3 regions of the Rouxiella badensis genome follow, and region 2 is predicted to be linked to each of the others. Evidence: predicted binding sites of a transcription regulator. Region 2 holds the regulator's gene; each other region holds the start of a gene.
The links. The regulator CRP, encoded in region 2, controls carbon source genes, mostly activating them, when cyclic AMP is high. The targets are predictions, from matches to a motif close to ATGTGANNNNNNTCACAT.
Positions count from the first base shown of each region.

Region 1: O1V65_RS12470 (nucleoside-specific channel-forming protein Tsx) is a predicted target of CRP. The motif match lies at 8,845-8,862, and genes of this name have one in related genera.
Region 3: O1V65_RS05665 (CidA/LrgA family protein) is a predicted target of CRP. The motif match lies at 5,796-5,813, and genes of this name have one in related genera.

Region 1 covers NZ_CP114062.1:2,689,736-2,700,393, forward strand. Annotated here, with positions in the region: gene gsiA (glutathione ABC transporter ATP-binding protein GsiA) at 1-1,054, opposite strand, end outside; gene O1V65_RS12440 (isoaspartyl peptidase/L-asparaginase family protein) at 1,111-2,109, opposite strand; gene O1V65_RS12445 (DeoR family transcriptional regulator) at 2,332-2,562, opposite strand; gene moeA (molybdopterin molybdotransferase MoeA) at 2,884-4,128, shown strand; gene moeB (molybdopterin-synthase adenylyltransferase MoeB) at 4,130-4,888, shown strand; gene O1V65_RS12460 (ABC-F family ATPase) at 4,952-6,547, opposite strand; gene O1V65_RS12465 (glycosyltransferase family protein) at 6,682-7,542, opposite strand; gene O1V65_RS12470 (nucleoside-specific channel-forming protein Tsx) at 7,752-8,624, opposite strand; gene O1V65_RS12475 (low temperature requirement protein A) at 8,927-10,105, opposite strand; gene betA (choline dehydrogenase) at 10,209-10,658, opposite strand, start outside.
Region 2 covers NZ_CP114062.1:4,355,588-4,366,245, forward strand. Annotated here, with positions in the region: gene O1V65_RS20020 (helicase HerA-like domain-containing protein) at 1-585, shown strand, start outside; gene O1V65_RS20025 (YhfG family protein) at 721-891, shown strand; gene O1V65_RS20030 (putative adenosine monophosphate-protein transferase Fic) at 881-1,471, shown strand; gene O1V65_RS20035 (aminodeoxychorismate synthase component II) at 1,569-2,144, shown strand; gene argD (bifunctional acetylornithine/succinyldiaminopimelate transaminase) at 2,287-3,501, shown strand; gene O1V65_RS20045 (YccS/YhfK family putative transporter) at 3,539-5,617, opposite strand; gene crp (cAMP-activated global transcriptional regulator CRP) at 5,684-6,316, opposite strand; gene O1V65_RS20055 (OsmC family protein) at 6,661-7,071, shown strand; gene O1V65_RS20060 (LysR substrate-binding domain-containing protein) at 7,093-8,001, opposite strand; gene O1V65_RS20065 (MFS transporter) at 8,192-9,388, shown strand; gene O1V65_RS20070 (amidohydrolase) at 9,419-10,600, shown strand; gene O1V65_RS20075 (phosphoribulokinase) at 10,643-10,658, opposite strand, start outside.
Region 3 covers NZ_CP114062.1:1,191,314-1,201,971, reverse strand. Annotated here, with positions in the region: gene O1V65_RS05690 (LysR family transcriptional regulator) at 1-158, opposite strand, end outside; gene O1V65_RS05685 (M20 family metallopeptidase) at 322-1,761, shown strand; gene O1V65_RS05680 (MFS transporter) at 1,758-3,035, shown strand; gene O1V65_RS05675 (PQQ-dependent sugar dehydrogenase) at 3,086-4,246, opposite strand; gene O1V65_RS05670 (sugar ABC transporter substrate-binding protein) at 4,592-5,668, shown strand; gene O1V65_RS05665 (CidA/LrgA family protein) at 5,872-6,270, shown strand; gene O1V65_RS05660 (CidB/LrgB family autolysis modulator) at 6,267-6,959, shown strand; gene O1V65_RS05655 (M20 family metallopeptidase) at 7,206-8,666, shown strand; gene O1V65_RS05650 (ABC transporter permease) at 8,698-9,414, shown strand; gene O1V65_RS05645 (ABC transporter permease) at 9,414-10,148, shown strand; gene O1V65_RS05640 (transporter substrate-binding domain-containing protein) at 10,126-10,658, shown strand, end outside.

The DNA.
Region 1 (10,658 bases), 1.7 Mb from region 2:
CCGCATGCACGTAGCGGGTTACGCGATTAAAGAGGCCGCTGCGCAGCGGAAAGCGCGTGACCAGATTGCGCACCTGCAAAATGGGAGGGGCACCGGGAACGAGCGTTGACTGCGTCAGCCCAGCGTCAGGGGGAGCAAGAGGATCTTCGGCGACATTGAGCAGCGGGAAACGCGCAGGCAGCTGCGTTCCTTTCATCGCCCCAAGCCTCGGTACGGCCGCCAACAGGGCGCGGGTGTAGGAGTGCTGCGGGGTATGGAAAACGCGGCTCACGTCGCCCGTTTCGACGTTTTCCCCCTTGTACATGACCAGCACGCGGTCGGCGATTTCAGCGACGACGCCCATGTCATGGGTGATAAAAATCACCGCCATCTGCATCTCTTTTTGCAATACGCGGATGAGTTGCAGAATCTGCGCCTGAATGGTGACATCCAGCGCGGTGGTGGGTTCGTCAGCAATCAGCAAAGCCGGTTTGCACGACAGCGCCATGGCGATCATCACCCGCTGACGCATGCCGCCCGAGAGCTGGTGCGGATAGCTATCGAGGATATTTTTCGCCTGTGGGATACGCACCAGTTCCAGCATACGCAGCGCCTCTGCGCGAGCGGCCGCATGGCTCATGCCCTGATGCAGGCGAATCGACTCGGCAATCTGTTCCCCGACCGGAAACACCGGATTCAGCGAAGTCATCGGCTCCTGGAAAATCATCGCCATGTCCGCACCGCGCAGTCTGCGCATCTCGGACTGGCGTGCGGCGGTCAGGTCAATCACCTCACCCTTGCGGCGTCGAAAAAGGATTTTACCCTGATGGAGTACGCCACCGCCCTGCTCCACCAGACGCATTAAGGCCAGCGAGGTGACAGACTTTCCGGAACCAGATTCGCCGACGATAGCCAGCGTCTCACCGCGATTAACCTCGAAGCTGAGGTCACGCACTGCGTCAATGGCCTGCCCTTCATGCTCGAAACGGACGCTAAGATTACGTACCGACAGCACCTTTTCATCCGGCAAGGTCGGCACAGACAACGGCGAGGATTGAGAAATAATCTGGCTCACCAAGACTCCTTAAAATTTACGGCTCCCTGAATACTTTTGCTGCAACATAAGGAGACTTATCGATAAATAGCGACCTGCGGAGACTGGCCGACGTAGGCAAAACCGCGATACATGCCTTCACTGTTAAACGGCAGGCAGACGTTGCCGAAACGGTCGATAGCAATCATGCCGCCGGACCCGCCCAGCGCGCCGATTTTTTCCATGACCACTTTGTCGGTGGCCTGTTGCAGCGTCATGCCCGCATAGTCAATCAGCGCCGCCACGTCGTAGGCTGCCACGGTGCGCATAAATACTTCGCCAGTGCCGGTGCTGGAAATAGCGACCGTCTGGTTACTAGCGTAGCAGCCAGCGCCGATGATAGGCGTGTCGCCGACGCGTCCGGCCTGTTTATTGGTCATACCGCCGGTCGACGTTGCTGCCGCCAGATTACCCAAAGAATCCAGCGCCACGGCACCCACGGTGCCAAATTTGCGATCGGGATCCAAAGGATCGTCCGGCGCTGTCGCATTGAGCGTCGCCGCGTCGTGATCCAGCATGACGCCTTCACTAGCTCTGGCACGCATCAGCTGATCGTAACGTTCCTGGGTATAGAAATAGTCGGCAGAGACAATTTCCTGCCCATGCTCGCGGGCAAACGTTTCCGCGCCTGCGCCGGTAAACAGCACGTGCGGGCTTTCTTCCATGACCTTTCTGGCGGTCAGGATAGGGTTACGGATGTGGCTCACGCAGCTCACCGCGCCGGAGTCGAGCGTGCGGCCGTCCATGATGCAGGCGTCTAGTTCATGCGTGCCCTGATGGGTCATGACTGCGCCCGTTCCGGCGTTGAATAAAGGACACTCTTCAAGCAGGCGCACCGCTTCTGTTACCGCGTCGAGTGCGCTGCCGCCCGCCGCCAAAATGGCCTGACCGCTGCTGACAATCCGCTCCAGCGCCTGCAAATAGAGACGTTCTTTCTCCGGACTCATCGCCTTACGGGTGATGGCACCCGCACCGCCGTGAATAGCAATAGCCGCAGCGGGCTTTTCATTAACAGCAGTTGGAATTGTTGTGCTCATGTCATGCGCTCTTGGAGCCGAGAAGGCCGTATAAAGAATAATCGAGAATTTTGACTATATTTAGCCGGTCAGCGTATGTAAAGCTGAAAATGAAATCCAGCCTCATGACGCTAATTGCTTAGAATATTTATAGAAATTTAGTCAGGAGATCGAATAACGAAAGGGGTAAACAAAAAAAGGAAAATCAGCCACGCTGATTTTCCTTCTCTATATTGCGGGTGTTCAGCTGTGTGAGACGCGCTGCAAGCTGTTTATCCAACCGTACGAAGGCGGTGGATCTACACGACGTGCCCGACCATGGCGGCGCTGAATCAATCCTTTGTCTTGCATTTCGTTTAAGTCACGGCGAATCGTTTCCAGACTCACCTCTAACCAAAGCGCTAACTCGTTAACCTGAACTACCTCATGCTGATCCACCAGTTTCAGGATAGCCTGATGGCGGTTTTTTTTCATCACGATGTAACTCCAGATGCAGAAGACAATTTAGTGTGATAGCAGTCACAAAAAAGCGTGTAATCATACGACGGATCGGCAATCATTTTTGCGATCGATCTCATTCTTTTAGAATGTTTTCGCAAATTTTTCATTCTAAATAAACTTTTTTAATGCCGATTTCTGCTAATGCTGCCCGGCTTTACGCAGAGTTAATGCTCTGGCGTTAGTTTGGGGGTGAGTGTTTTTCTCTGGCATAATAAAAAGAGTGTTTTGTCACTTTGACCGGCGCACCTCGCATGCAGCCCTGCAGTCGTTAGCCGGTAATAAAAGGGTTTAATAATGGAAAATACGTTCACTTCAGGCCTGATTTCTCTGCAGGAAGCGCTGGATAAAATGCTCGCGCAGACCGCGCCGCTGACAAATGCCGCCACCGAATGGCTCCCTTTGACCGAATCCGCAGGTCGTATTACCGCCAGTCCGGTTCGCTCCCCCATTTTTGTCCCGCCGTTCGACAACTCGGCGATGGACGGCTATGCCCTGCGTCGCAGCGAATTTAGCGCCGACAAAATCTTCCCCGTTGCTGGCAAAGCCTTTGCCGGTGCTCCCTTCTCCGGCGAATGGCCTGCGGGGAGCTGCATCCGCATCATGACCGGCGCACAGATTCCTGAAGGCGCCGATGCGGTGGTTATGCAGGAAGAGGCTGAGGTTACCGACGCCGGTGTACGTTTCACCGCGCAGATCGAAGCCGGTCAAAATATTCGCCTCATCGGTGACGATATTCGTGAAGGACAGGAAGTCCTGGAAGCGGGTGTGAGACTCGGCGTGGCGCATCTGCCGCTCCTGGCCTCGCTCGGTATCGAAAAAGTTGAGGTAAACCGTCGCCTGAAGGTTGCCGTTTTCTCTACCGGTGACGAGCTACAGCCTGTCGGTACGCCATTGCAGGAAGGTCAAATCTACGACACCAACCGTTTCGCGGTGCATTTGATGCTCGACCAGCTGGGATGTGAGGTGTTGGATCTCGGTATTATCCGCGACTGCCCCGTTGCCCTGCGCCGCGCCTTTGAGCAGGCCGACGACTTTGCCGACTTAGTCATTAGCAGCGGCGGAGTGTCGGTGGGTGAAGCGGATTACACCAAAACGATGCTCGACGAGCTCGGTGAAATTGGTTTCTGGAAGCTGGCCATCAAGCCAGGTAAACCCTTTGCCTTCGGTAAGCTGAAAAACGCCTGGTTCTGCGGTCTGCCGGGTAATCCGGTCTCGGCCGTGCTGACCTTTTATCAGCTGGTACAGCCACTCATCGCCCAACTCTCGGCGCAGAGCGACTGGCGTCTGCCGCCGCGCCTGCGTGCCAGAGCGGCGACTCGTTTCAAGAAAACGCCGGGACGCCTCGATTTCCAGCGTGCCGTTTTCAACCATAACGCTCAAGGCGAGCTGGAAGCGTACACCACCGGACCGCAGGGCTCGCACGTGTTCAGTTCCTACAGCCTGGCAAACTGCTTTGTGGTACTTGAACGCGAGCGTGGTGACGTCGCTGTAGGAGAATGGGTTGAGGTTGAGCCTTTCAACGCGCTGTTAAAGGAATAAAATGATGACGCTGCCTGAACTGAGCGACGCCGAGACGCTGCGCTATAACCGCCAGATAGTGCTGCGCGGCTTTGATTTCGACGGGCAGGAAAAGCTCAAGGCCAGCCGTGCGCTGGTGGTCGGACTCGGTGGGCTAGGCTGTGCAGCCGCGCAGTATCTGGCCGCTGCCGGTATCGGTGCCCTCACCCTGCTCGATTTCGACAGCGTCTCGCTTTCCAATCTGCAACGCCAAACGCTGCACAGCGATGCGCGCATCGGCATGAAAAAAGTGGCCTCGGCAGCCATCGCGCTGGCGGCAGTGAATCCGCACGTCAGTTTGCAGCAAATCGACCAACGGCTTGAATCGGACGCGCTACTCGCGCTGATAGGCGAATGCGACGTGGTGCTCGACTGCACCGATAACGTCGCCACGCGTAATCAGTTGAACCAGGCCTGCTTTCAGCTCAAAAAGCCGCTGGTGTCCGGCGCGGCCATCCGTATGGAAGGGCAGATAAGCGTCTTCACCTATCGCGATGACGAGCCCTGTTACCGCTGCCTGAGCCGGTTGTTTGGCGAAGAAGCGCTAACCTGCGTCGAGGCGGGCGTCATGGCCCCGCTGGTCGGCACCATCGGCAGTTTACAGGCGATGGAGAGTATTAAGCTGCTGACCGGCTATGGGGAAATCAAAAGCGGAAGGCTGCTAATGTTTGACGCCATGACGCTACAGTTTCGTGAAATGAAACTGCCAAAAAATCCGCGCTGCGACGTTTGCGGGCAATAGCGGAGACAAAAAAAGCCGGTCACAGAATGACCGGCCTTTCTATTGGCACAACAACCTGATTGATTAGTCGTTGATGCCCTGGCTGCGCAGGTAATCTTCGTAATTACCGGTGAAGTCAGTGATTTTGTTTGGCGTGATTTCAATGATACGCGACGCCAGTGAACTCACGAACTCGCGGTCGTGGGAAACGAAGATAAGCGTGCCTTCGTACATTTCCAGCGCCATGTTCAGCGATTCGATAGATTCCATATCAAGGTGGTTGGTGGGTTCATCCATAATCAGGATGTTAGGGCGCTGCATCATCAGCTTGCCGAACAGCATACGGCCCTTTTCACCACCGGAAAGCACTTTCACTTTCTTCTTGATATCGTCCTGACCAAACAGCAGACGGCCCAGAATACCGCGCACGGCCTGCTCGTCGTCCTTTTCGGACTTCCACTGGCTCATCCAGTCGAAAACGTTCAGCGAGTCGTCAAACTCGTATTCGTGGTCCTGCGCGTAGTAACCAATTTTGCAGTTTTCAGACCATTTCACGGTCCCGCTGTCAGGCTGAGCATCACCGACCAGCGTTTTCAGCATGGTGGATTTACCCACGCCGTTGGCACCCAGAATCGCAACTTTTTCGCCAACTTCGAGCATCAGGCTGAAGTCTTTGAACAGCGGGCCGTTGTCGAAGCCTTTAGTAAGCTTTTCAACTTCCAGCGCGTTACGGAACAGTTTCTTGTCCTGCTCGAAGCGCATGTAAGGGTTCTGACGGCTGGAGGCCTTGATCTCGTCGAGCTGGATTTTATCAATCTGGCGCGCACGTGACGTTGCTTGCTTGGACTTGGAGGCGTTGGCGCTAAAGCGGCTAACAAAGGACTGCAGCTCGGCAATCTGTGCCTTCTTCTTGGCGTTGTCGGCAGTCAGACGTTCACGCGCCTGAGTTGCGGCCGTCATATACTCGTCGTAGTTGCCCGGATAAACGCGCAGCTCGCCGTAGTCCAGGTCAGCCATGTGGGTACAAACCATGTTTAGGAAGTGACGGTCGTGCGAAATGATGATCATGGTGCTGTTACGTTCGTTCAGCACCTGCTCAAGCCAGCGAATAGTGTCGATGTCGAGGTTGTTCGTTGGTTCGTCGAGCAGCAGAATTTCTGGGTCAGAGAACAGCGCCTGTGCCAGCAATACGCGCAGCTTGAAGCCTGGAGCGATTTCGCTCATCGGGCCGTAATGTTGCTCAACAGGGATACCGACACCCAGCAAAAGTTCGCCAGCACGCGACTCGGCGCTGTAGCCGTCCATTTCGCCGTAGGCAACTTCGAGGTCGGCCACTTTATAGCCGTCTTCTTCGCTCATTTCTGGCAAAGCGTAAATTCTGTCGCGCTCTTCTTTGACTTCCCACAGCTCGGAGTGGCCCATGATGACGGTGTCGAGAACGCTGTACTGTTCGAAGGCGAACTGGTCCTGACGAAGTTTACCGAGACGCTCGTTCGGGTCGAGCACGACGTTACCGCCGGAGGGAACAAGGTCGCCACCGAGGATTTTCATAAAGGTAGATTTGCCACAGCCGTTCGCGCCGATCAAACCATAACGGTTACCGCCGCCAAACTTAACGGAAATGTTTTCAAATAGCGGCTTGCTGCCGAATTGCATGGTGATGTTGTAAGTACTTAGCACAGAGCTCGCTCTTAAGTTTAATTGAGTTACGTGATTTGGCGCGCATTATGCCATAAACAGGGGAAGAGATCGTGCGAAGTTTTGGTGAATTATTGCGCTATCCGTAGGAATAGCGCATGTGAAAGCCTTAAAACTTAGCTCACCAGGCTGCCAAAGAGGCGTTTGAGGAGCGGTTTTCTTTTTTTGTTGCCGGAGGTGTTTTGCGACTGTTTATTGAATTCGCCGAAGACCTCAGGATTGCGATAGTCGTCGATGGAATACCCTGCGGCAATTGCTTCATGATAGTACTGCTCAAACACGTCAGCGAGCTCCTGGCGCGGATGCGGCTCAATTCTGCCGTCAAACCAGTGTCCCTTCTGCTCGGCCTGCAAACGCGGCAGTGAAAACTGATGCGAGAACTGAGTATCCATCTTGGAGTAATGCACTGCCTTCAGCTGCTCAAGCGGGATGTCATCCCCGTCGATATTGCTATATTCCGCGCCCAATGGCTGAACTTTGTGCGGATTTTCCTCAAAGAAATTTTGCAGCTTTTTATGGCCAAGGGGGTCGCGGTGCAACTGATGGATATCAGGCACAACCGCTTTGGCGGCCGCACAGTCCCACACTAGCTCACCCAGACGCAGCTCTCTTCCTGCGCCGGAAGCCAGTATCGCCCGGCCTCCGCCGATCGGGTGATTCCACATCTCGGCAACGTCACTCATGAACATGATGTCGGCGTCGAGATACAGTGCCCTTCCCTCAAAGTTGCAGTACGCCGGAATGCCCCAGCGAAAAGCCGAGAAAGGCGTTGCCCAACGATCGGTAGTCCAGCCACTGCCTTTGCCGTCGGAATACCAGAAACTGTCGGGGTTACGCGAAAGCCTCATCCATTCAATTTCAATCGGAATAGAAGAGTGTTTACGCAGACTGTATTCCAGCACCATCATTTGTTCGAGATCACAATCGTTGGGATCGCAACCGACAAAAATACGCGCAACATGAGAAGAAGGGAGCATATAAATAATCCTTTTTACAATCAACCCAGCAACAATTACACAATCTTAATAGATAGTTCAAATTGTGGAGAAGCGCAGGCGATTTTCATAATGATTTCTTAATTTTTCCCCAAACTAATGCAAAATAATTAAACGAAAGTTAAACGAATAAAAAACCGCCGCAGGAATGCTCCTCTGCGACGGTTTTTTTATTGTTTTAAAACAATTAATTAGAAACTGTAGCCGATCACTGCGTAGTAACCCCATCCGGTGGTCTTCGCCGTGAAGTTGCCGTTACCGAAGTTGAGTTCAGTTCCGTCAGCCCACTGACCGCCGTTATGGAAGTAACGCGCCACCAGCGAGTAGTGCCAGTGCGCATAGTTCAGCGCCAGGATGTGGCTTGAAGCGATGGAGTGGTTAGTGCGCGAGTAGTTTTCGTTGTCCGCCAGCTGCGAACCGAAATCGAAGTTAGTGAAACCGATGTAGCTGACCTTCCCGCCCCACATCTCACCCAGTGGCAAGAAGTATTTAACCTTGAAACGGTAGCCGTCCCACTGGTTCTCATTCGCTGCACCATAGTTCTGCCACTGGTATTTAGCATAAATATTCAGAGACAGGTTCAGCGGGGTGTAAGTGTTAACGTCGGTGCCCAGCCCCATATACCAGGTGTTCTGGCGGTTGGCGTTATTCGGCCCCATATCGTAGATATAGTTGTTGGCGAAATACCACTCTTTGAACGGACCGAAGCTCAGGTCTTTACCGGTCAGCTTATCGATAGAGAAACGCGGTTCAATCTCCATGAACAACGGAGAACCGACCCCCTTGTCCCACATACCGTTATCATTGCCGTTGCCTGTGCCAAAGAATTTAGGCAAGTCGACATAACCGTAAAAATCAAACCAGTCTTTATGCGCGAAGGCTTCATACTCGAGATACAGATCGTTATTTTCCTGCGGTCCAAAACGGGTGTGATAGCTGCCAACGACGTTGACGCTCTGATGCCACCAGTCGGAAACATATTGATCTTTGCCGTCGTCAGCAAGCGTTTGCGCGCTGTAAGAAGAAACGAGAAGTGCACCTGCTAGTAAAATTTTAGTTTTCATGGGTTACCAGAAGCAATGAGAAAGCAACTCCCTGTATCAAGGAGACTGTGGGTGTTAAAAACGAACAAAAATGACAAGGCAAAATTCGGCAACATTCCGGGAAAAAACGCGTTCAAAAAAACGCCTTCTCAGAAAAATCTGTAGCCGCCCCTAGCGCCGCCTCTTAATTATCGATTCGGTCAACATTTGTCAATTTACGTTTCATTTTCATACACTCTTTATGTGATCGATATCACATAAAGTTCATCTTTCTGTGATTCTGCTTTCTGGCTTCTGTCTTTTCAAAAAATGCTGCATAAATGCTATGGAGATGTTACTTCCGTTTTCCTGGCCCGCGAGATGCTCTCCCATGCGGCGACTACAATGACAATAAGCGTCGTGAGCCCGTTTACCATCAGCACGTCAGTAACGAAACTGAACGGCACAAGGACAACCAACGCAGCGATGCCGACAAGATGTGATAACGGGATACGTTGATAAACAAAAAGTTTATAGACCGCATTGGCGCAGAGATAAACCAGAGGCCCGCCTATCAGCACGGCTGCCGTGAGGGTATTGATGTGGCTTGCTGGCTCGTTGATAACCCGCTCATTCGCCACCGCACAGACAATTATCGCGCCGACCAGCACCACGTGAACGTAGTGAAATCTGGCCCCCATTTTTCCGGGATCTTTCGCATGGACGATCGCTTCACTTCCGGCTTTACTGGAGGTATCAAAGTAAATCCACCACAGCGCCAAACTGCCGACGAAGGCGACGAGTGAGGCAATAATCACCGGGGGAGTCCACGGCGTGAGCTCACTCAAGGTCGCGCCGGTGATCAAAATGGTTTCACCCAAGGCGACGATAACAAACAGCTGATTGCGCTCGGCGAGATGATGCCCGTCAATCGTCCACTCACGGCGGCTGCTTGAACGTCCCAATCCGGGTAGCGGAAAACCAAACATCGGTGACACATATTCGCACAGCACTGCGATGGCCCAGAGCAGCAGCCTGGTCTCACCCTGACAAACGCCACCCGCCAGCCAGAACACCGCCGAGATAGACACCCAACCAAGAATACGTTTGAAATTGCCTGAGAGCGCATGTTGCCAGCCAAGCATGCTCAGCACGCACAGCGTACGCCCCACCTGTATCAGCACCAGAAACAGAGCGAACACTCCCCCGCGTTGGCCAAAAGCCTCAGGGATTGCCGAGGACATAAACAGCCCCATCAGCATTACGGCAAACAACATCAGGCGCACGCTACGCAGATCAGGGTTAAACCAGTTGGTCACCCAGGCAGTGTACTGCCACGCCAGCCAGACCGCGAACCACATGACCAGCGTTTGCAGCGCGCCAGTCCAGCTGAGGTGATGCAGGAGATAATGTGAAAGCTGGGTGACCGCAAAGACATAGATGAGGTCAAACAGCAGTTCGGAATAGGAGACCGACGCTTCATGGCCGTTGCGTTCACGCAGTAGCGGGTGGGATTGATTCATGGAAACCTCTCGGACGCTGAAAAGGACCAGACATAAAAAAAGAGATAACCCGAGGTTATCTCTTTTCATCATGCCTTAAGCGTTCTGGGCGGTAAATCTATGCTCAGGCGCTTTTTTTCAGCGTCACGGCCTTCAGGGGTTCGCCTCTGACCGGCGCACCGTCGGCCACATAATACTCGGCGGTGCTTTTCGGCAGCGCCTCGCGGCCCCGAATAGCATCGGCAATTTTCTCGGCGATCATGATGGTCGTCGCGTTCAGGTTGCCGGTGATTATCTGCGGCATGATGGATGCATCCACCACGCGCAGCCCCTGCATCCCGTGTACACGGCCCTGCCCGTCAACCACCGCCATCTCGTCGCTGCCCATTTTACAGGTACAGGATGGATGGAACGCCGTCTCGGCATGCTCACGCACGAAGGCATCAAGTTCTTCATCACTCTGCACCTCAATACCCGGACTGATTTCACGTCCGCGATAAGGGTCAAGCGCAGGCTGATTCATAATTTCGCGGGTGATGCGAATCGCGTCGCGAAACTCCTGCCAGTCCTGTTC
Region 2 (10,658 bases):
TCGGTGCTGGGCCAGTTGGGCAACCGCGTTCAACACGCGCTGCGCGCCTTTACGCCACGGGACCAGAAAGCGGTCCGTGCTGCGGCGCAGACGCTGCGTGCGAATCCTGAATTTAACGTTGAAACCGCCATTACCGAACTTGGCGTCGGCGAAGCGCTGGTCTCCTTCCTCGATGAGAAAGGACGCCCCGAGATAGTCGAACGCGCGATGGTGATTGCTCCCGAGTCAAAGATGGGGCCGCTGGGCGCTGAAGGCCTGAACAAGGCCATCAATCAGTCGCCGCTTTACGGACGCTATGAAGATGCGATAGACCGCGAATCGGCCTATGAGAAACTTTCCGTGCAGGGGTTTAACACCGTCGGTAAAGCCGCGGGCGAAGTTGAGACCCCCCATCCGCAGGGCGAGAAATCGGCCGGTGGCGGGTTGATGGCTGGACTTAACGAACTGTTGTTTGGAACAACCGGTCCGCGCGGCGGTAAGCACGACGGCATTGTGCAGACTGCCGCCAAGAGCATGGCACGCGACCTGGGCCGCGAAATTTTACGCGGCGTGCTGGGGTCCATTACCGGCAGCAGAAAGCGCTAATCAACAGGCCTGGCTCTTAACCTGCTCGCCGTCCCGCGGGATATTGCCCTCTGCATCGCGGCGGCCACCGGCTCAAAAATCATTCTCGACGTCTATACTTAACATCCACTGTGTTCAGTCAACGGAGGAGCAGGTATGGCGACAAAAATGACGGACAAGCAGAAAGAGCAATTCTATCGCAAGCGCAGGAACCTCAATTTTCAAAGCAGCGCGGCGCTGGATGATCTCGACACGAAACTTGTCGAGCTGACTGATGAGCAAGTCCTTGAACGGCTTGCTGCGTTGAGGAGGCATTATGAGCGATAAAGTGATTTCAGGGGCAGACCCTTATCTTTACCCTGGCCTCAACGTGCTGAAGAACCGTCTCGAAATCCGTGAATCTCATCGGCTGCATCAGGCAGAGCTGGAGTTGACCCCACTGCGGGCCGCCACTATCGAGCTTGGGCAACCTAATATGGGGCTGCCGCATCTGTGCGCCATTCACTACACCTTGTTTCAGGACTTGTTTGACTGGGCGGGAAAGCTGCGTGAGGTAGATATCCTTAAGGATGATACGCCGTTTTGTCATTTCGCCTATATCGAGCGGGAAGGCAATAACCTGATGCAGGCGCTGGAAAACGAAGAGTATCTGCGTGGCCTGCCCGATGATGAACTCTATCAACGGCTGGCGCACTATTATTCCGAAATCAATTTGCTCCATCCTTTCCGCTACGGCAGCGGGCGCGCGCAGCGCATTTTCTTCGAACAGCTGCTGACCCACGCAGGCTATGACATTCAATGGAACAAGGTCAGCCATGAGGCGTGGATTGAGGCCAACAAAGCCGCTGCCTTTGGCGATGAGCAGCCGTTATCTAATGTTTTTAAAACACTGATCAGCGACGCCTAAACGCAGTCGAGCCCGGCAGGAAAAATCTGCGGGCCGTCGCCGAAAAATAGGTAGAATGGCCCGGCAAAATCTCAAGACTTCTTTAAGCCGGAAAACCATGCTGCTGATTATCGATAACTATGACTCCTTCACTTATAACCTTTACCAGTATTTCTGCGAGCTCGGTGCCGAAGTGCTGGTAAAGCGTAACGATGAACTGCAGCTTGGCGACATCACTCGGCTTAACCCTTCGCATCTGGTTATCTCACCCGGCCCCTGCACGCCAAACGAGGCAGGCATCTCGCTGAGCGCCATCGCTCATTTTGCCGACTCAATGCCGATTTTGGGCGTCTGTCTTGGACATCAGGCGATGGCGCAGAGCTTCGGAGCTCAAGTCGTGCGCGCTCGTCAGGTGATGCACGGAAAGACCTCGCTGATTGAGCATACCGGCACGGGAGTCTTTGCTGGCCTGAATCATCCGTTGACGGTCACCCGTTATCATTCGCTGGTGGTGAAACCAGACACCTTGCCCGCGTGTTTTTCACTGACTGCCTGGACCGGCAGCGCCGCGTGCCCGGACGAGATTATGGGCATCGCGCATTGTGAATTGCCGCTGCATGGCGTGCAGTTCCATCCTGAAAGCATTCTCAGCGAACAAGGTCATCAGCTGCTCGATAATTTCCTTAAAATTTAGAGCATTAAAAATTACTTACAGCAGAACCGCGATTAACGTTTGCCTGTGAGTGATTTTTTATGCATATTTTGTGATTATATTTTCACATTCATTTCGAGTGTGATCCCCTGACAGTAGCGGCAGCGCAAAGGAGAGTAGGGCAATGACAGAAAAAGCAGCGGTAGGGCGTGATGCATTTGATCGGGTTATTTTGCCGGTTTATTCACCAGCCAAGTTTATTCCAGTCAAAGGTAAAGGCAGTCGCGTATGGGACCAGCAGGGTACCGAGTATGTCGATTTCGCCGGGGGTATCGCGGTCACTGCGCTGGGCCATTGCCATCCCGCGCTGGTTGAGGCGCTGCACAAGCAGGGCGAAAAGCTCTGGCATGTGAGCAACGTCTTCACCAATGAGCCTGCGCTGCGTCTGGCGCAGAAGCTGATTGACGCTACTTTTGCCGATCGCGTGTTCTTTGCCAACTCCGGCGCAGAAGCCAATGAAGCGGCATTCAAGCTGGCGCGCTACTACTCTTCTGCCAAGCACAGCCCGTATAAAAGCAAAATCATCGCCTTCCATAACGGGTTCCATGGCCGCACGCTGTTTACCGTATCCGTTGGGGGACAGCCTAAATATTCCGACGGTTTCGGCCCTAAACCTGCCGATATCGTCCACGTGCCGTTCAACGATCTGGATGCGGTGAAGGCTGTTATCGACGATCACACCTGTGCCATCGTGGTGGAGCCGATTCAGGGTGAGGGCGGCGTCACGCCAGCCACGCAGGCGTTCCTGCAGGGGCTACGCGAGCTGTGCGATGCCAACAAGGCACTGCTGGTGTTCGATGAGGTACAGAGCGGCATGGGCCGTAGCGGCAAGCTGTTCAGCTACATGCACTACGGCGTCACTCCAGACATTCTGACCACCGCTAAGGCACTGGGCGGCGGCTTCCCGGTGAGTGCGATGATCACCACCGAAGAAGTGGCCTCGGTGATGGCACCGGGCAAACACGGTACCACCTACGGCGGTAACCCGCTGGCCTGCGCCGTTGCTGAAGCTGCGCTGGACGTGATTAACACCCCTGAAGTGCTGGCTGGTATTGAAGAGCGCCGCAACGCCTTTATCCAGGCGCTGGAAGCGATTAACGCCAAATACCACGTCTTCAGCGAGTTCCGTGGTCAGGGCCTGCTGATCGGTGCCGAACTGGCGGATAAATACAAAAACCGTGCGGGAGAATTCCTGACGGCTTCGGCAGAGTTTGGCCTGATGATGCTGGTGGCGGGGACCAACGTGCTGCGTTTCGCACCGTCATTGGTTATCGACTTCGCCGACATCAGCGAAGGCATGGCGCGCTTCGAAAAAGCGGTTAAGAAAATCGTCGGCTAATCAATACTCTCCTTTCCTCCTCTACCGGAGGAAAGGATCACTCCTTCACTCTTCGCGTTAACCAAATTCCGTGATGTGGCCTTTGCTTCCAGGCAAGGGACGAGATGGTGTGCATGGCGCTAAGGTGTGCCAGCATACGGCGCAAATGACGCTCCATTTCGGTAATCGGCATGTCAGGATGCTGATCTGGGGCATTGAAAAGCGATTTCTCACTGCTCGGCCCGTCATAGGTCAGGCGCTGCTGGCAACTTTGCAACGCAATCTCGCAGGTCTGCAAATACTCCATCGCCAGTTTGGGCGTCAGCATATAGTGCTCGCGCGCCAGAATTGTCATGCCATTAATGTGGTCTACCAGAAACTGACTGTGCGTGACCCACAGCCGCATATCGGTCAGATAGTGCGAATTAAAGCCGGGTTCCTGCATTGCCTGATTCAACGAGGTAAACAGTTGATTGTGCGCCTGATTGACCTTCATGCGCGCATAGGCCAGTTCGGCCGGGTCAGGATCCTCGTGCAATACCAGCCGGATAGCCTGCTGGTCTGCCTCCAGCGCCTGATAGGCATTGGTGCGCAGCAAACCACTTTGCCACTGCGGCCATAGCCAGATAGTGCCGCCAAACGCCAGCGCACAGCCAATTAGCGTGTCCAGCAGCCTCGGCAGCAGAAAGTTGGCCCCGTTTAGCCCCAGTATTTGCAAGGTATAGACGGCGGTTACCGTGAGGCCAATCATTCCCAGTCCGTAGTTTTTTCGCAGTACGGTGTAGGAAATCAGCGTAATCATCAGCATGAAAAACAGCGTGAGATTTTGCGGCAGCGCGAGCTGAAGCAACCCGGCTGCGGCGATAAGGCCCGCCAGCGTGCCCAACGCACGGTGCTGAATACGCACGCGGGTGGCGTTATAGCCGTTCTGGCTGACCAGCAGGGTAGTCAGCAGGATCCAATAAGGTTTAGGCAGATTAAAGAACATGCCGAGGCTGCTGCCAAGCGCCAAAATTACGCCGAGCCGTGCGGCATTGCGCAGGGCGGCGGACTTGACGGAAAGATAGCCTTTCAGCGCGGGCCAGAAGGGCAGACGATGCTGCGTTTGCATCAGGTCGCGGCGATACAGCGGACGCTGGGTGCGCAGCAGTCGGGCGATGCGGCTGAAATGGTAGTAGCAAAACTGCCCGACGGGATTGTCACGATAGCGAGAGGCTATTTTTTCCAGCGCGGCCAGCTCGTTGGCCATTGTGAACCGCTCCGAGCGCCGATGGTAGAGGATGTCGCTCGCGATAACGCGCAGCCGTGCGGCAATGACCTGCGCATTGCGGCGGATAACCGCCTCGGCGTGGCTTTCCTCAACCAGCTTTTGCACTTCTGCGGGCAGGTGCAGGCTTACGGTGATGTGCTCCTGCAGGTCGAGCGCCACCTGAAAACTGCGCAGCAGCCTTTTATGATGCTGATGATTGCCCGTCGGCAGCATGTGCAGTTGCTGATAGAGGGTGGCAATCAGGTCAATGACCTGCTGTTGTCGTTTCAACAGCGGCGGCAGCGCGGTTTCGGGGTCGGTGTGCTGGGTGAGCAGGCTGTATTTTGCTTCGAAATAATCGGCGAGTTCGACGTAGAGCTGGCTCAGCGTCTCGCGCATCGGCTGCTCTTCGGAGAGCCGAAACCAAAACCAGTTGAACAGCCCATACCAGGCGGTACCTACGACAAACAGCAGCGGAGCGTGCCAGATGGGCACCACACCGGCCATACTGAGGGTAAAGATGCTGGCGACCAGCGCGCCGGGCAGCAGGCGGCCGTGCAGCGGGCTGATTTCACCCGTGACGCCCAGTACCAGCGTCAGGCCAAGCATGATGAGCGGCAGCGGGACATGCCAGTTAATCAGCATCAGCTGGAGAAGAATACTGCTCAAGGCAAACAGCGAACCGCCGATAACCAGACGTTTGAAGAAGCGCTTATGCGGCGTATCGAGACCGGAGATATTGCAGCAGGCGGGGACCAGCGCAAACAGCATCCCGAGCTTCAGCTGACCAAACAGCATGGCAAAACCAATAGGCAGGCAGAGGACCAGCGTCTGTCTCAGCGCGTAGTTAACCTCGGGGTGGTAGAAGATTCGTCGCCAAAGCGTCATTAATTTTGTGTAACGTGACGAATAAAAACGGCGCACCAGAAGACTGCTGCGCCGTTTTTAAGGGGATTAACGGGTGCCGTAAACGACAATCGTTTTACCGTGTGCCGAGATCAGGCTCTGATCTTCAAGCATTTTAAGAATTCGACCGACAGTCTCGCGTGAACAACCGACGATCTGGCCAATTTCCTGACGGGTGATCTTGATCTGCATGCCATCTGGATGGGTCATGGCGTCTGGTTGCTTGGCCAGATTCAGCAGAGTTTGCGCAATGCGTCCGGTTACGTCGAGGAAAGCCAGGTTACCGACTTTCTCCGAGGTAATCTGGAGTCGACTCGCCATCTGTGCAGACAGGCGCATCAGGATATCCGGGTTAACCTGGATCAGCTGACGAAACTTCTTGTAGGAAATCTCAGCGACTTCACAGGCAGTTTTTGCTCTTACCCACGCACTACGTTCCTGACCTTCTTCGAAGAGTCCCAGCTCACCGATGAAGTCACCTTGGTTAAGGTAGGAAAGTATCATCTCTTTGCCTTCTTCATCTTTAATCAGCACGGCAACCGAGCCTTTCACGATGTAGTAAAGCGTTTCGGCTTTTTCACCTTGGTGAATCAGCGTACTTTTAGAGGGGTACTTGTGTATATGACAATGAGACAGGAACCATTCGAGAGTAGGGTCTGTTTGTGGCTTGCCGAGAACCATTAGTTATTATCCTCTTTTTATCGCTGCCCAAAATCACAGGGCTCAAAATCCCTGTTCGGCGATTTTTTACTTCGCGCTCTTTTAGCATATGAACTGACCAGCAATGCTGCAAGCGGCTTGAGGCGTGAATTAGGCAGTAATTTGCCATAATCACCAAGGTTATCCTGTTAAACCCAAAAACCCCGGCCGCAACTTGTTGGAAAGTTTCTTTCGCCTTGTTTGTAGCACAGCTTTGGTGACGTGTCTTGTGTTGTCTCGCTTCAGCATGATGCGGATCGAGTTCCATTGCCAGTTTCAGGGGTTAAGGGTAGTCTGTTTTGAAAATTATTACCGGAGAAAGGCAAATGCAAGCACGTGTAAAATGGGTCGAGGGATTAACGTTTCTCGGTGAGTCTTCTTCTGGCCATCAAATTCTGATGGACGGCAATGCGGGCGACAAATCACCGAGCCCGATGGAGATGCTGCTGATGTCAGCGGGTGGATGCAGCGCCATCGACGTGGTGTCCATTCTGCAAAAAGGCCGCAACGACGTCGTCGGTTGTGAGGTCAAGCTGACCTCCGAACGCCGCGAAGAAGCGCCGCGCCTGTTTACCACCATTAACCTGCACTTCATCGTGACCGGCAAGGGTCTGACGGATAAAGTGGTTGAGCGCGCTGTAACGCTGTCTGCCGAAAAATATTGCTCGGTTTCGCTGATGCTGGGCAAGGCAGCGACTATCACCCACAGCTTTGAAGTTATTGATTCAATAGAATAAGCTTGAGTGCTGTGCGGCACGTTACCAAGGGTAACGCTGACAGTGCAGCCGCAGCAGGTCTAAGAAACGCCGCGCCGTTAAGGTTAGCGGCGTTTTTTGTGAGTAAACCAGGCAGTATTGCGCCGCCGGCAGGCTGTCGACAGGCAGGCGGCAAAGCTTGTCTTCCATGAAGAACGGCGTCGCCATGGCGTTGCCGACCACCGACAGATAATCCCCGTTCAGCATCATCATCAGCCCGCTAATCAATGAGTCGGTACGGATAGGCGATTTCACCGCGTGGCAGCCGTTTTCCTCCAGCAGGGCAGCAAGCTGCTGGTAATAACCCATGTCCGTCTCGGGAAGCAGCCAGCTTGCCTCTCTCAATTCGCTTAACGACGTGGCCTGCGCCAGCGGATGCTGCCTGCGGGCGACGACGCAGAACGGCGCACTGAACAAGGGCTCGCACACCATGTCTTCGATGGGGAGTCCGACGCCCAGCGTGCCGATGGCGAAATCCAACCTTCCCTCACGCAATGAAGGCAGCAGGGTCGAGAGCTGCGACTCCTTGATATGCAATTTTGCCTGCGGATATTGCGCCGTGAACTCACTGGCCAGCGCGGGAAAAATGGTCAGCGCCAGCAGCGACGAGAAGCCGACCGCCACCGATCCCTGCGAGAATTGGTTGATTTGCTGTATTTCGTCGGCGGCGCGCTGCAGTTCTTCGAGAATAAACTGCATTCGCTGCGAGAAGGCGCGGCCGGTCTCGGTGAGCGTCATACCCTGCGTGCCGCGAACGATCAGCTGAGTATCGAGGATTTGTTCAAGCTCGCGCAGCGTTCTGCTGACGGCAGGCTGTGACTGATTCATCGCACGCGCCGCCCCGCGAATGCTGCCGCTGCGGATAACTTGCTGAAAAACCTTTAGCTGTTGCAGCTTGGGCAAATATTTCATCTCAGACCCTATCAGTAAAAAGCATCACCCCTCAAAAAATTGCATCTTATGGCCCTGAAGTAAAGCTGCTAGGTTTTTAAGAAGTCGGTAACTGACTGTTAACTGGCATATAAAAATAAACAATTCAGCGCGTTATCTTTTTCTCAGGTCAGGGGTGGCTGCTGGGATATAACATTCGAGGATATCAGTTATGCAAAATCGTTCTTTAATGATTTTCTTACTGTTTTTGGGTTATGTTCTGGTCTACATCGATAAAACCGTGATTGGTTTTGCGCTGTTGCCGATAGGTCGCGAGTTCGATTTAGCCCCTCAGCAACTGGGCTATATCACCGGCATGTTTTTTCTGGCCTATTCGCTGTTTCAGATCCCCGCCGGTTGGCTTAACGACTGCTTCGGCTATAAAAAAGTCCTGGCCTGTTCACTGACGCTGTTGGGCGGCTTTGCGCTGTGCTTCGGGCTGTTGGGTTTTGGTCTGGGTCTGCTGATCACCTTCCGTTTTCTGGCCGGTATCGGGCATTCGGGTTATCCCAGCTCGTGCGCCAAGTCGGTTGTTGCTAACTTCAACGTCGAACAGCGTACTTTCGCGCAATCGATTCTCTTGTCTTCTGCCGGACTGGCGATGACGGTCGGTCCGCTGGTGGCCGTGTACTGTCTGGCGCACGTCGGCTGGCGCGGATCGTTCTCGACCTTGGGCCTGCTGGCCTTCGTGGTGGCCGCTTTCATCCTGTTTTGGGTACCTTCGCCGCCGCGTGATTCGGCAACTTCGGCCGCCAACAAGACAGGGAGCTATCTCGCGTTGCTTAAAAATCCTATTGTGCTGGTGCTGTTCGCCGTTAATTTTTGCATCAATATCCCGACCTACGGGCTCATGGCCTGGTTGCCGAAATATCTGGTGCAGCAGCGTGGTTTTTCGCTCGACGTCGCGGGGATAGTCGTTGCGGTAGGGGGGTTGGGTATCTGGATCTCCTCGCTCTCGACGGGCTGGCTGGTGGGGAAATTCATGCAGGGCCGCGAGCCGAAGGTCATCTTGTACAGCTCGCTGCTGAGCGGTGTCTGTATCTGGCTGGTCTACACCTCGAATTCGGTTTACACCGTTTGCCTGTTCTTGTTCTTCGGCAACATTTTCATGATGTCGTCCTTTGTCACCACCTTTACCCTGCCGATGAAACGCCTGCCGACCGAGGTTATGGGCGGGGCGATTGGGCTGCTTAACACCGGGGGGACGTTGGGGGGATTCGTCGCGCCCATCGCGATGGGCTATCTGATTACCCTGACCCATGGCTATGACTCGACCTTTATTTTTCTGACGCTGGTGATGTGGGTCTCGGGCCTGCTGATGTTGCCTTTGCTGTCTAAATCTCGTTTTGCTGCGCGTGATGCAGCCTAGTGAACTGCCCCCATTTTGAGGAAGCCAATAATGACGATTAATTTTGAAGCATTAGTGAGTGAAGTTAACGCAGATGTGGTGCGCTGGCGTCGACATATTCACGCCAATCCTGAGCTGTCCTTTCAGGAGGCGAAAACCGCCGACTATATTGCCGAGCAGCTGTCGGCGATCCCCGGCCTGACTTTGACACGCCTGACGCCAAACAGCGTCATTGCCGAGCTGACTGGCGACAGGTCGGGTCCAATTTACGCGCTGCGTGCAGACATCGACGCACTGCCTATTCAGGAGGAGAGCGACGAGCCGTTCCGTTCAACCAATCCCGGCGTTATGCATGCGTGCGGTCATGACGCTCACGCGGCCATGCTGTTGGGCGCGGCTAAGGTTCTGGCGCAGTGCAAATCCTCGCTCAAAGGTCGCGTGCGATTTATCTTCCAACATGCGGAAGAAGCGCCTCCGGGCGGCGCTCAGGAGCTGGTCAAACTGGGCGTGCTCGACGGTGTGAGTATGATTTTCGGCCTGCATGTTCTGCCTAACTTCGCCACCGGCAAGGTGATTCTGAAAGAGGGCGTGTTCAGCGGTTCGAGCGATAATTTTGACATCATCCTCAAGGGGCGCGGGGGTCATGGCTCAATGCCACACATGTGTATTGATCCTGTGACCATCGGTGCGGAAGTGGTTACAGCAATGCAGCAGATTGTGGCGCGCAAGCTTAATCCGCAGCATGCCCCGGTACTGACCGTTGCCGTCTTCCAGGCCGGTGAGGTGTATAACGTTATCCCTGATACGGCAAGGTTGGCGGGTACGCTGCGTACCCACAATGCCGAAGTCCGCGAGCGGGTTCCGCAGCTGGTCGAGCAGACGGTGATGGGCATTGCTCAGGCGCACGGTGCTCAGGCTGAGGTGAAATGGACTCGCGGCTATGCGATTGGCAACAACCATGCCGATGCTTGTGCGATTGCGCGTCGCGTGGTGGCGCGTGAAAGGGGAGCAGAGGAATTGATTGAGCTGTCAGAGCCTATTTACGGCAGCGAGGACTTCTCGTCTTATCAGGAGAAAATCCCGGGCTGCTTCCTGTTTATCGGCAGCGGTAATGAAAGTATTGGCGCTACCCACGGCGTGCACCATCCGCGCTTCAAGCTGGATGAAGACGCGCTGGCGATCGGCGTTCAGCTGCACGTCGGGTTTATTCGTGACCTGCTGATCGCCGAGTAAACCACCGTGGGTTTAACGGCAGACGGTTCTCCCGCCGTCTGCCTATTCGATTTTCTTG
Region 3 (10,658 bases), 1.8 Mb from region 2:
CGAGCGTGTCGCTCAAACAGCGTCGCACCGATTCGCGTTTCCAGTTGCTGAATCTGTCGGCTGATGGCTGATACCGCCACAAACAGCTGCTTGCTGGCAGCGCTTAACGAACCCGTATTGGCGACCGCCAAAAAATAGCGAATTTCAGTGCTGTGCATATTTTGCTCCGCGAGAGTGCATGCCTCTATTTTGTGCATGGGAGCGTTATAATTAAAGCAATGCTTCATTGCAATTATTATTATTGTGGCAAAGCTGCATTTTCTATTACATAAGGAGAGCATAAACCAATAAAAAATAATTAAGACAACATCAGGACTTTCTATGACAGTGGAAAAAGCAGTAAAGCAGGCTCTGGGATGGTTTGACGGCGGCGAATTCAAGGCGGTGCTCGCGCGACGCGTAGCATTGGCGACCGAGAGTCAGTCAACCGAGCGTGACGAGATATTGAAACGTTACTTCGAAGAAGAAATTAATCCCGCGCTGCGGGCAATGGGCTTTGAGCTGCAGCTTATCGATAATCCTCAGGCAGCCAATCGTCCCTTTCTCATTGCATCGCGCATTGAAGACCCGACGTTACCGACGGTATTGAGCTATGGTCACGGCGACGTGGTGTTCGGTGACGACGAGAACTGGAGTGAAGGCCTGGACCCCTGGGTGCTGTTTGAGGACGGTAACCGCTGGTATGGCCGAGGCAGCGCCGATAACAAGGGCCAACACAGCGTCAACCTGGCCGCACTGGAGCAGGTATTCGCCGCTCGCGGCGGCAAGCTTGGCTTCAACTGCAAGCTGCTGTTTGAAATGGGTGAAGAGATCAGTTCTCCAGGGCTTGCCGAGGTCTGCCGCACACACCACCAGACCCTCAGCGCGGATCTATTTCTCGCCTCCGACGGTCCACGCCTGAGCGCCGAACGCCCAACGCTGTTCCTCGGTTCCCGCGGTGCGGTTAACTTCCGCCTTTCCGTCAACGCGCGCGACAAAGACTACCACTCCGGTAACTGGGGCGGCTTACTGCCAAACCCGGGTACGCTGCTGGCGAACGCTATTTCATGCCTTATCAATCAGCAGGGACAGATGCAAGTCGCAGCGTTGAAACCGCCCGCGGTCAGCACTGCGATTCGCGAGATCCTCCGCGATATCGAGGTCGCGACTACGCCGGGCGATCCTGAAATTGACGTTAACTGGGGTGAAGCGGGTCTGACGCCGGCCGAACGCCTGTTTGCCTGGAATCAGATGGAAGTGCTGTCGTTTTTGACCGGCAACCCGGCACGCCCAATGAATGCCATTCCCGCCAAGGCAACGGCGGTGTGTCAGATGCGTTTTGTGGTCGGCACCGACTGGCAAAATTTGCAACAACACGTGCGTGAGCATCTCGATGCCCACGGATTCCACTCCGTTGAGGTCGAGTTCCTGCGCGGTTCACCGGCAACCCGTTTTGATCCCACCGACCCGCTGGTCGATTGGGTGCTCGAAGTCATGCAGCAGAGCAGCGATAAAAAGCCCGCCCTGCTGCCTAACCTCGGCGGTTCTCTGCCCAATGAGGTGTTCGCCGATATCCTCGGCCTGCCGACGCTGTGGGTGCCGCACTCTTATCCAGCCTGCGGCCAGCACGCGGTAGACGAACACATGCTGATTTCCATCGCCCGTGAAGGCCTGGAGATCATGACGCGTCTGTTCTGGAGTCTGGGCGAGCGCGGCGACGCGTTGCTGGCGGCACACCATCAGCACGCGGCAAAAAGTCTGGCGCAGGACGGTGGAAAATGAGCCACGCATCTTCAGCCTTATCAACCGCTACGGCGGTAAAACCGAGCCTGACCAAAACGCTTTTTGTCACCTGTATCGGCAATGCGCTGGAGTGGTTCGACATTGCGGTCTATGGCTTCTTCGCTGCTTACATCGCGCGTGCCTATTTCCCGACGACCGACCAGACCGTTTCCCTGCTGCTTGCCTTCGGCAGCTTCGGCGTTTCATTTTTGATTCGCCCGTTGGGTGCCATTGTGCTGGGTGCCTTTGCCGACCGTGCCGGTCGCAAGTCGTCACTGCTGGCGTCAATCAGCCTGATGATGCTCGGTAGCCTAATGATTGTCGTCACGCCGTCTTATGCCACGCTCGGTCTGGCGGCTCCGCTGTTAATTCTGCTGGCCCGTTTGATTCAGGGCTTTTCGGCGGGCGGCGAATTCGGCAGCTCGACCGCGTTTCTGGTTGAACACTTTCCCGAGCGTAAAGCCTACATTGCCAGCTGGCAGTTCGCGACGCAGGGTGCCAGCACCCTCCTCGCCTCGGCCTTTGGCTTGGGCCTGTCACAGTGGCTCTCGGAATCGCAGATCCAGGACTGGGGATGGCGCATTCCTTTCGCCTTTGGGCTGTTGATAGGGCCGGTCGGTCTGTACATTCGCCGCAATATCGAGGAAGCCGACAGCTTTGTTAAAGCCGACCGCCAGGCTTCGCCGCTGAAAACGCTATTCGGTCAGCAGAAGTCGCTGCTGTGCATGGCGGTAGGTCTGATGGTAGTCTCGACGGCAATCAATTATATGCTGAACTATGTACCGACCTATGCGACTAAAACGCTGCATTTTTCGGGGCAGATTGCCTTCACCGCCACGCTGCTGGCCGGCGTCATTTTGACCGTTGCGACCCCGCTGATGGGCCTGTGGGCCGAAAAAGTGGGCCGTTTGCCGCTGATGTGGGGTTCACTTGTCCTGCTGTTGATCACTATTTATCCAGGCTTTTGGCTGATGACGCACTACAACACGGCCTCGGCGCTGATTGCCCTGGTATGTTGGATGGCGTTATTGAAATCGGTGTACTTCTCAGCGGTGCCGTCGATGATGGCCGACCTGTTCCCCGTTACCACACGCGCCAGCGGTATGGCTATCGGTTATAACATTGCGGTCACCGTATTTGGCGGTTTCGCGCCGTTCATCTGTACCCTGCTCATCACCGCTACCGGCACAAAGCTCGCGCCGAGCTATTATCTGATGATTGTGGCGCTGCTCAGCCTGTGGGCGTTGATTAACTCTCAGCGCAGCCGCAGGTAAACGGGAGTTTCTCGCCGACGCCACGTCGGCGAGAAACATTTCGTCGCGGCTTACTTCGGCGACAGCTTGAACAGCTTGCCGTTTTTCTCGTCCGTCAACACATAGACATAGCCGTCTGGCCCAACCTGAACTTCACGAATGCGCTGGCCTAAATCGGTCAGCATGCGTTTCTCTCCGAGCACTTTTTTATCGTTCACCTTCAGCTGAATCAGCGTCGTTTCCTTCAATGCCCCAACAAACAGTGAATTCTTCCACTGTGGGAATTTGCTGTCGTTATAGAAGGCCATACCGCTGACAGCAGGAGATACGCGCCAGTAATAGAGCGGGTCTTCCATTCCATCGAGATGCGAGCCTTTGGCTTCTGGGATCGGCAGTCCGTTGTAGTTAATGCCGTAGGTGGCGAACGGCCAGCCGTAGTTTTTGCCCGCTTTGAGAATGTTCACCTCGTCACCGCCGCGTGGCCCATGCTCGGTTTCCCACAGCTCGCCGCTCCAGGGGTTGTAAGCCAACGCCTGGGGATTACGGTTGCCGTAGGTCCAGATTTCAGGACGCGCGTTAGGCAACTTCACGAAGGGATTGTCCTGCGGAATACCGCCCTCGGGCGTCAGGCGAATTATCTTACCGCGCAGAGAATCAAGCTGTTGTGCGGCGATGCGCTGGTTGTTGTCGCCCAGCGACATCAGAATATTGCCCTGCGGATCAAATATCAGCCTGCCGCCGAGATTGATTCCACCGTCGAGCGGCGGTGTTTCGATAAAGATGGTTTTAAAGTTCTCAAGGTGCAGGCCGTCCTGCGAAAGCGTGCCATAGCCAAGCTCTGCATGCGGCCGCCCCTTGTCATCTTTTTGCGCAAAGCTTAGATAAACGCGGCGGCTTTTGGCAAAATCAGGCGCAGGACGCACGTCCCACAGGCCCGCTTGATCCTGAACCCACACCGCAGGCACGCCGGTTACCGGGGCCGAAAGCGGTTTGCCTGCCTGCCACAGGCGCAGATTACCGCTGCGTTCAGTGATTAACGCACCCTGATTGTCGGGCAGAAATGCCAGCGACCAAGGGTGATCGAGGCCTTTTAACAGGGTTTCTACTTTGACGGGCGCCTTTGGCACCGGTTTTGGGGCGGCCTGCGCCAACGCCAGTCCCGGCATCGCCAGTGCCCCCACCAGCAGCATAGGGTGCCAACGGGTCGGTGTATTATTCAATGTAAATGGCATAGCTTGCGGATCCCTTCCAGAAAAACAAACTTTAATTTTAGACCACTACTGTCGGCTATTTGTATAGGCGATGTAAATTGCCTGACGTCTATATCTCTGAAAAAACGACCACTCCTGGTGAGACAACCGGTTTCCAGGCGAAAACAGATATACCCAAAAAGAATAAGTATTGCCTTAAAAATAATAAATAACGCCCATTCCCAAGGGGAAAACAAGCAGATACACTGCTTGAATAATTAGACGCCTAGCCTTGTAGATGTCTAAATAAGATTTTCATTCCCGCAAGCTCTTAACTTAAGCGCTGCTTTTTTTTGGTTTCAGCCAACGCCCGACGGAGTCTATAAAATGAAGAAAATTTCCGCCTCACTGCTTGCTTTGAGCCTGCTTGCTGCCCTGCCAGCCTTCGCGGCCGAACAGCCTGCGCTGGCCGCCGTTCCTGCGGCAATCGCTCAGCACAGTGGCCCCATTCGCGTTGCTGTGATTCGCAATCTGGGTTCAGACGACAACACCACGCAGTTTCTTGCAGGTGCCATCAAGCAGGGGCGTGCGCTAGGTTTCAAGGTCGATACTTTCCTAAGCAACGGCGATGACGCTAAATTCCAGGACTTCGTCAATCAGGCCATCAGCCAAAAATATGACGGTATCATCCTGTCTCAGGGACGGGGTCCGTATTCCAATAATCTGGTAAAACGCATTACCGCCGCCGGTATCGCGGTTTCGGTGTTTGATACCGAAGTCACTGACGGCACGCCGGGTGTCACCGTCACCCGTCAGGACGATGCGTCACTGACCCAGGCTTCAGTCGGTGAACTGGTCAAAGACTTCCACGGCAAAGCCAACATCGTGCGCCTGTGGGTTGCCGGTTTCCCACCGATGGAACGTCGCAACGTCACCTATCAGCAGATCCTAAAAGACAACCCGGGCATTCATCAGCTTGAATCCATCGGTGCGGTGTCTTCAGACGTTCAGGGCGATACGGCGAATCAGGTCGGCGCAATTTTGGCCAAATACCCGAAAGGTAAAATTGACGCTATCTGGGGTGCGTGGGACGCCTTCAGTCAGGGGGCGTATAAGGCACTTAAGGAGAACGGCCGCACCGAGATTAAACTTTACAGCATTGATGCCTCCAACCAGGACCTGCAATTAATGCGTGAAAAAGACAGCCCATGGAAATTCACCGCCGCAGTGGATACTCCGCTGATTGGTGCCGTTAACATGCGTCTGGTGGCCCTAAAAATTGCCGGTGAGAAAACGCCTGCCACCTATGAATTCTCGGCACAGGTTATTCCGCAGTCGCTGCTGCTGAGCCAACCGGGTGCGGTTAATATCGCGGCTCTGGGCAAAATCATCCCAGGCTGGGGCAAGTCTGAAGACTTCAACGCCCCGTGGTTTGCGACGCTGGAAGCCAGGTACAAGAAATAATCGCTCCCCACTGCGGCTAAAAGCCCGCCCGGCGCAAGTCTGGCGGGCTTTTCTATTGTGAGTCCCCGCGCGTTATGTCATAACCTGTAGCCATAGGTGGCGAATAAACGCGCTGCATCGAAAAAACTTGTGAAGCAGATCACACTGGCGGTTAAATTAATTTAATTGTATGATGAATGTAGTTTTCGACTGGGACAAAGGTTATGAGATCTACTCTATCACTGCCATTTCAATATTTACGGGCATTTATTCTAATTTATGCCTGCCTTTATGCGGGAAACGGAGTTTCCGCCCTGCTTCCACTGGCCATTCCAGGCAGTATTCTCGGCATGCTCATCCTTTTCACGCTGCTGTCGACGCAAATTCTGCCTTATAAATGGGTTAAACCGGGATGCAGCGTGCTAATTCGCTATATGGCGCTGCTGTTTGTGCCTATCGGAGTTGGGGTGATGAACTACTACGATCAGCTGCGCACCCAGTTTGGACCGCTGGTGGTGTCCTGTGCCGTCAGCACGCTGATTGTGCTGCTGGTGGTGGCTTATTCGTCTCACTTTGTACACCGAGAACGCAACGTCATCGGCAAACCGGAGGATGAACAATGAGCCAAATCTGGTGGTCATTACCGCTGACGGTGCTGGTGTATTTCGCCACCCGCAGGCTGGCTGTAAAATTGAGAATGCCGCTGCTTAATCCGCTGCTGATGTCGATGGTCATTATCATCCCTCTGCTGCTGGTGACGCATATTCCCTACGCGCGCTATTTTGCCGGCAGTAAAATTCTCAACGACCTGTTGCAGCCTGCCGTGGTGGCGCTGGCCTTTCCTTTATACGAGCAGCTGCATCAGATTCGCGCCCGCTGGAAATCGATTATCAGCATCTGCTTCATTGGCAGCGTCGTGGCGATGACGACGGGAACCGCGATTGCCCTATGGATGGGAGCCACACCGCAGATTGCTGCCTCAGTGCTGCCCAAGTCTGTGACAACGCCCATCGCCATGGCCGCGGCTCAGTCAATCAACGGCATCCCCGCTATTAGCGCAGTATGCGTGATTTTCGTCGGCATTCTCGGTGCGGTGTTTGGTCACACGATTTTGAATCTGCTGAAAATCACCAACAAGGCCTCTCGAGGATTAGCCATCGGCAACGCTTCTCACGCATTGGGTACCGCGCGCTGCGCCGAAGTGGACTATCAGGAGGGGGCCTTCAGCTCGCTGGCGCTGGTGATTTGCGGCATTATCACCTCTCTGCTGGCCCCGTTTTTATTCCCTATCCTGTTGAGGCTTTTCGGTTAATCATATTTTAAAACGGGTGCGGCAGGAATTGCCGCACCACTCGCTTTCACTCGCGCCGTGATAATGGATCATTTTGGTTCAACGCCCTATCGCTTTCCCTGTCTCGCCCCCTTTCCTGAGTCCCGTATCCCGGCTTTGTATCAAAATTTAATCGCAAACAATCTTTGGCCCCTTTATTGCTTTGCTCTACGTCCTAACTCGCGCTCATGTATAGACAAGCCCCTCCAGCCAATAAGGACTATTGCCATGCAACCAACGCCAGCCTCTGAGTCTCAATCGGCGACCGACAGCGATTTACTGCAACAAGTCTGGTCGTTAATCGATGAAAAGAAAGGCATATTTTGGGATCTCAGTGACCGCATCTGGGAAACACCAGAGGTCAATTACACCGAATTCAAATCGTCGCAAGGACATCTCGACCTGCTGAAAAAGCAGGGCTTTCGCGTGGCAGAAGGCGTGGCAGACCTGCCAACGGCGATGATGGGCGAAGCAGGTGAAGGCGGTCCGGTGATTGCAATTCTCGGTGAATACGACGCTCTGCCCGGCCTTAGCCAGCAGGCCGATGTTGCACAACCTTTAGCGCTTGAAGACGGGGCCAACGGACACGGCTGCGGCCACAATATGCTCGGTTCCGCCGCCTTGCTGGCCGCGACGGCGGTCAAAGACTATTTGCAGGCCAACGGGCTGGCGGGTCGTGTACGTTATTACGGCTGTCCGGCGGAAGAAGGCGGTTCAGGCAAGGGTTTTATGGTGCGTGCGGGCCTGTTCGACGACGTTGACGTCGCCATCTGCTGGCATCCAGGGGCTTTTAACTGCGTGACCGACGCCAACTCGCTCGCCTGCAATGAACTTAACTACCATTTCTCGGGCCGTGCCGCTCACGCCGCCGCGACGCCACACCTTGGCCGCAGCGCGCTTGACGCCGTTGAGCTAATGAACGTCGGTATTAACTACCTGCGCGAACACATGCCGACCAGCGCACGCATTCACTATGCCATTACGGACAGCGGCGGCTTCTCACCAAACGTGGTGCAGGCTAAGGCGACTGTGCGCTATCTGGTGCGGACCCGCACGCTGCCCGAGCTTACCGAACTGCTCAAGCGCGTAGATAAGGTGGCACAAGGTGCGGCACTGATGACGGAAACCACCATGAAATGCAATATCCTCAGCGGCGACGCCAACCTGATTGGTAACCGCGTGCTTGAAGAGCTGATGCAGTCGCACCTCGAACAACTCGGCGGCCCGGGCTTCGACGACGCCGACTATGCCTACGCGGCGCGTTTTCAAGAGACCATGAGTCAGGAAGAGATCCGCAGTGCCTATCAGCGCGTCGGCTGCGCCTACACACCGGGCGAACTGCTCTGCGACTATGTGCTGCCGCTCGACCGCCCGGAAAGTTCAATGATTGGTTCTACCGACGTCGGCTCGGTCAGCTGGGTGGTGCCTACCGTGCAGTGCCGCAGTGCGACTTACACTATCGGCACGCCGGGGCACTCGTGGCAGCTGGTCGCCCAGGGTAAATCCTCGCTGGCGCACAAGGGACTAACGCAGGCCGCCAAGCTGATGGCGAGCACGGCAGTCGGCCTGTTTACCCAGCCCGCGCACATCGCCGAAGCCAAGGCCGAACACGCCCGCGTGCTGGAAGGCACCCCCTTTGTGAACCCGATTCCTGACGATGTACAGCCGCCGTTTCCGGGCAGCCACTGATTGCGTCTGACAGACTCACGAGGAGCGACTGATGGGCAATTTGGGATTCTTAACCACGCTGAGCTTTGGCCCCGGAGGATGGGGGCCGATGCTGCTCTCCGGTGCGTTGATGACCGTGGCACTGTCACTTTCTGGCTTTCTGCTTGCCGGGGTGATAGGTGGTCTCTTTTCCTGGGCAAAAATCTGCGGTAATCGCCCAGTACGTTATGTTGCCGATGTTTATACCACGGTGATTCGCGGTATTCCCGACCTGCTCATTATCTATCTGCTTTATTTTGGCGGCAGTCAGGCGCTGACCCTGCTCGGCAAACTGTTTGGCGACGGACAGTTCATCAGCTTTCCGGGATTTTTAGCCGGAATGCTGGCGGTCGGCATTGCGGCAGGCGCGCAGCAAACCGAGGTGTTCCGGGGCGCTTTCTACGCCATCGCGCCCGGTGAGCTAGAGGCCGCCAAGGCGTATGGTATGAGCACACCGGTGCGCATTCGCCGCATCGTTGTTCCCCTGCTGCTGCGCCACGCCCTGCCGGGCATGGGCAACGTCTGGCAGCTGGTGTTGAAGGCAGCGGCGCTGGTGTCGGTCACCGGACTGGCTGAGCTGATGAACAAGGCGCAGACCGGTGCAGGCTCGACCGGTAAACCGTTCGATTTTTACTGTGCGGCGGCGCTGTTGTATCTCATTATCTCGGCCTTTTCGGGCTGGTCGCTGCGTCGGGCAGAGGTGCACTACTCACGCGGGGTAAAACGCTGATGGACGTTAAATTTCTATGGGAAACCCTGCTCCAGCTGCTGCCCGGCGTCCCCCTTACCCTACAGTTGACCTTCTATTCGGTGGTGATGGGTTTCTGCCTTGCGCTGCTCATCGCTTTCGCCCGTCTGTCGCCTTATCGCGCGCTGAATCTCCCGGCGCGGGCATTCGTGTTCTGTTTTCGCGGTACCCCGCTGCTGGTCCAACTATTTTTGATTTACTACGGACTGGGTCAATTTGAGAGCGTGCGCAGCAGCATACTGTGGCCGGTACTGCGCGAGCCCTACGGCTGTGCGCTGCTTTCGCTGTCGCTTTGCACTGCCGCCTATGGCAGTGAAATTCTGCGCGGGGGTTTGCAATCAGTGCCGCACGGCGCGATAGAGGCAGCGCGGGCCTGCGGTATGTCACGGCTGCTGATGGTGAGGCGCATTATCATGCCTGTAGCCCTGCGTCAGGCGCTTCCTGCCTACGGCAACGAGCTCATTTCTATGGTTCAGTCCACGTCGTTATGTTCAATCATCACACTGATGGACATCACCGGTATCGCCGCACAGATAGTGTCCGATACCTATCGTGCGCTGGAGGTTTTTTTGGTAACGGGCGCGCTCTACCTATTGATCAATCTGGTCATTAGCCGAGTTGTGATGCTGGTCGAATATCGCCTGACGCCGCATTTACGGGGTTTTCATTTTAAAACTAAAGGGGTTGTAGAACATGAAATTGGCAAGCTTGGTTAGTGCTTTATGCTTAACGGCAACGTTACTCATCCCTTTTACCAGCCACGCAGAGGCCGGTAAAAAATGGACTGTGGTGAAAATTGCCACCGAAGGTGCCTTTCGCCCCTTCAACTTCACCAAACCTGACGGCACGCTCGACGGTTTTGAAATCGACCTCTACAAAGTCCTGTGTCAGAAAATGGACGTAAAATGTGAAATCGTGGTTCAGCCGTTTGCCGGGATTATCCCCGCGCTAAACGCCGGGAAATTCGATGCCATCATGGATGGGCTTTCCGCCACCGACGCGCGCAAGAAGATTATCGATTTTTCAGTTCCCTACAGTAACACCGGTCAGACTTTCGCCGTTATGAAAGGCAGTCCACTGGCGGTCATGCCTGACCTGGGTAAACGATTCTCTCTCACCCGCGATGAAGCCGGTGCCGAGGCCGAAGTGGCAAAGATTGCGCCATTGCTGAAGGGGAAAATTGTTGGCGTACAGGGCTCTTCTATCGGTGAACAGTTCCTGCAAAA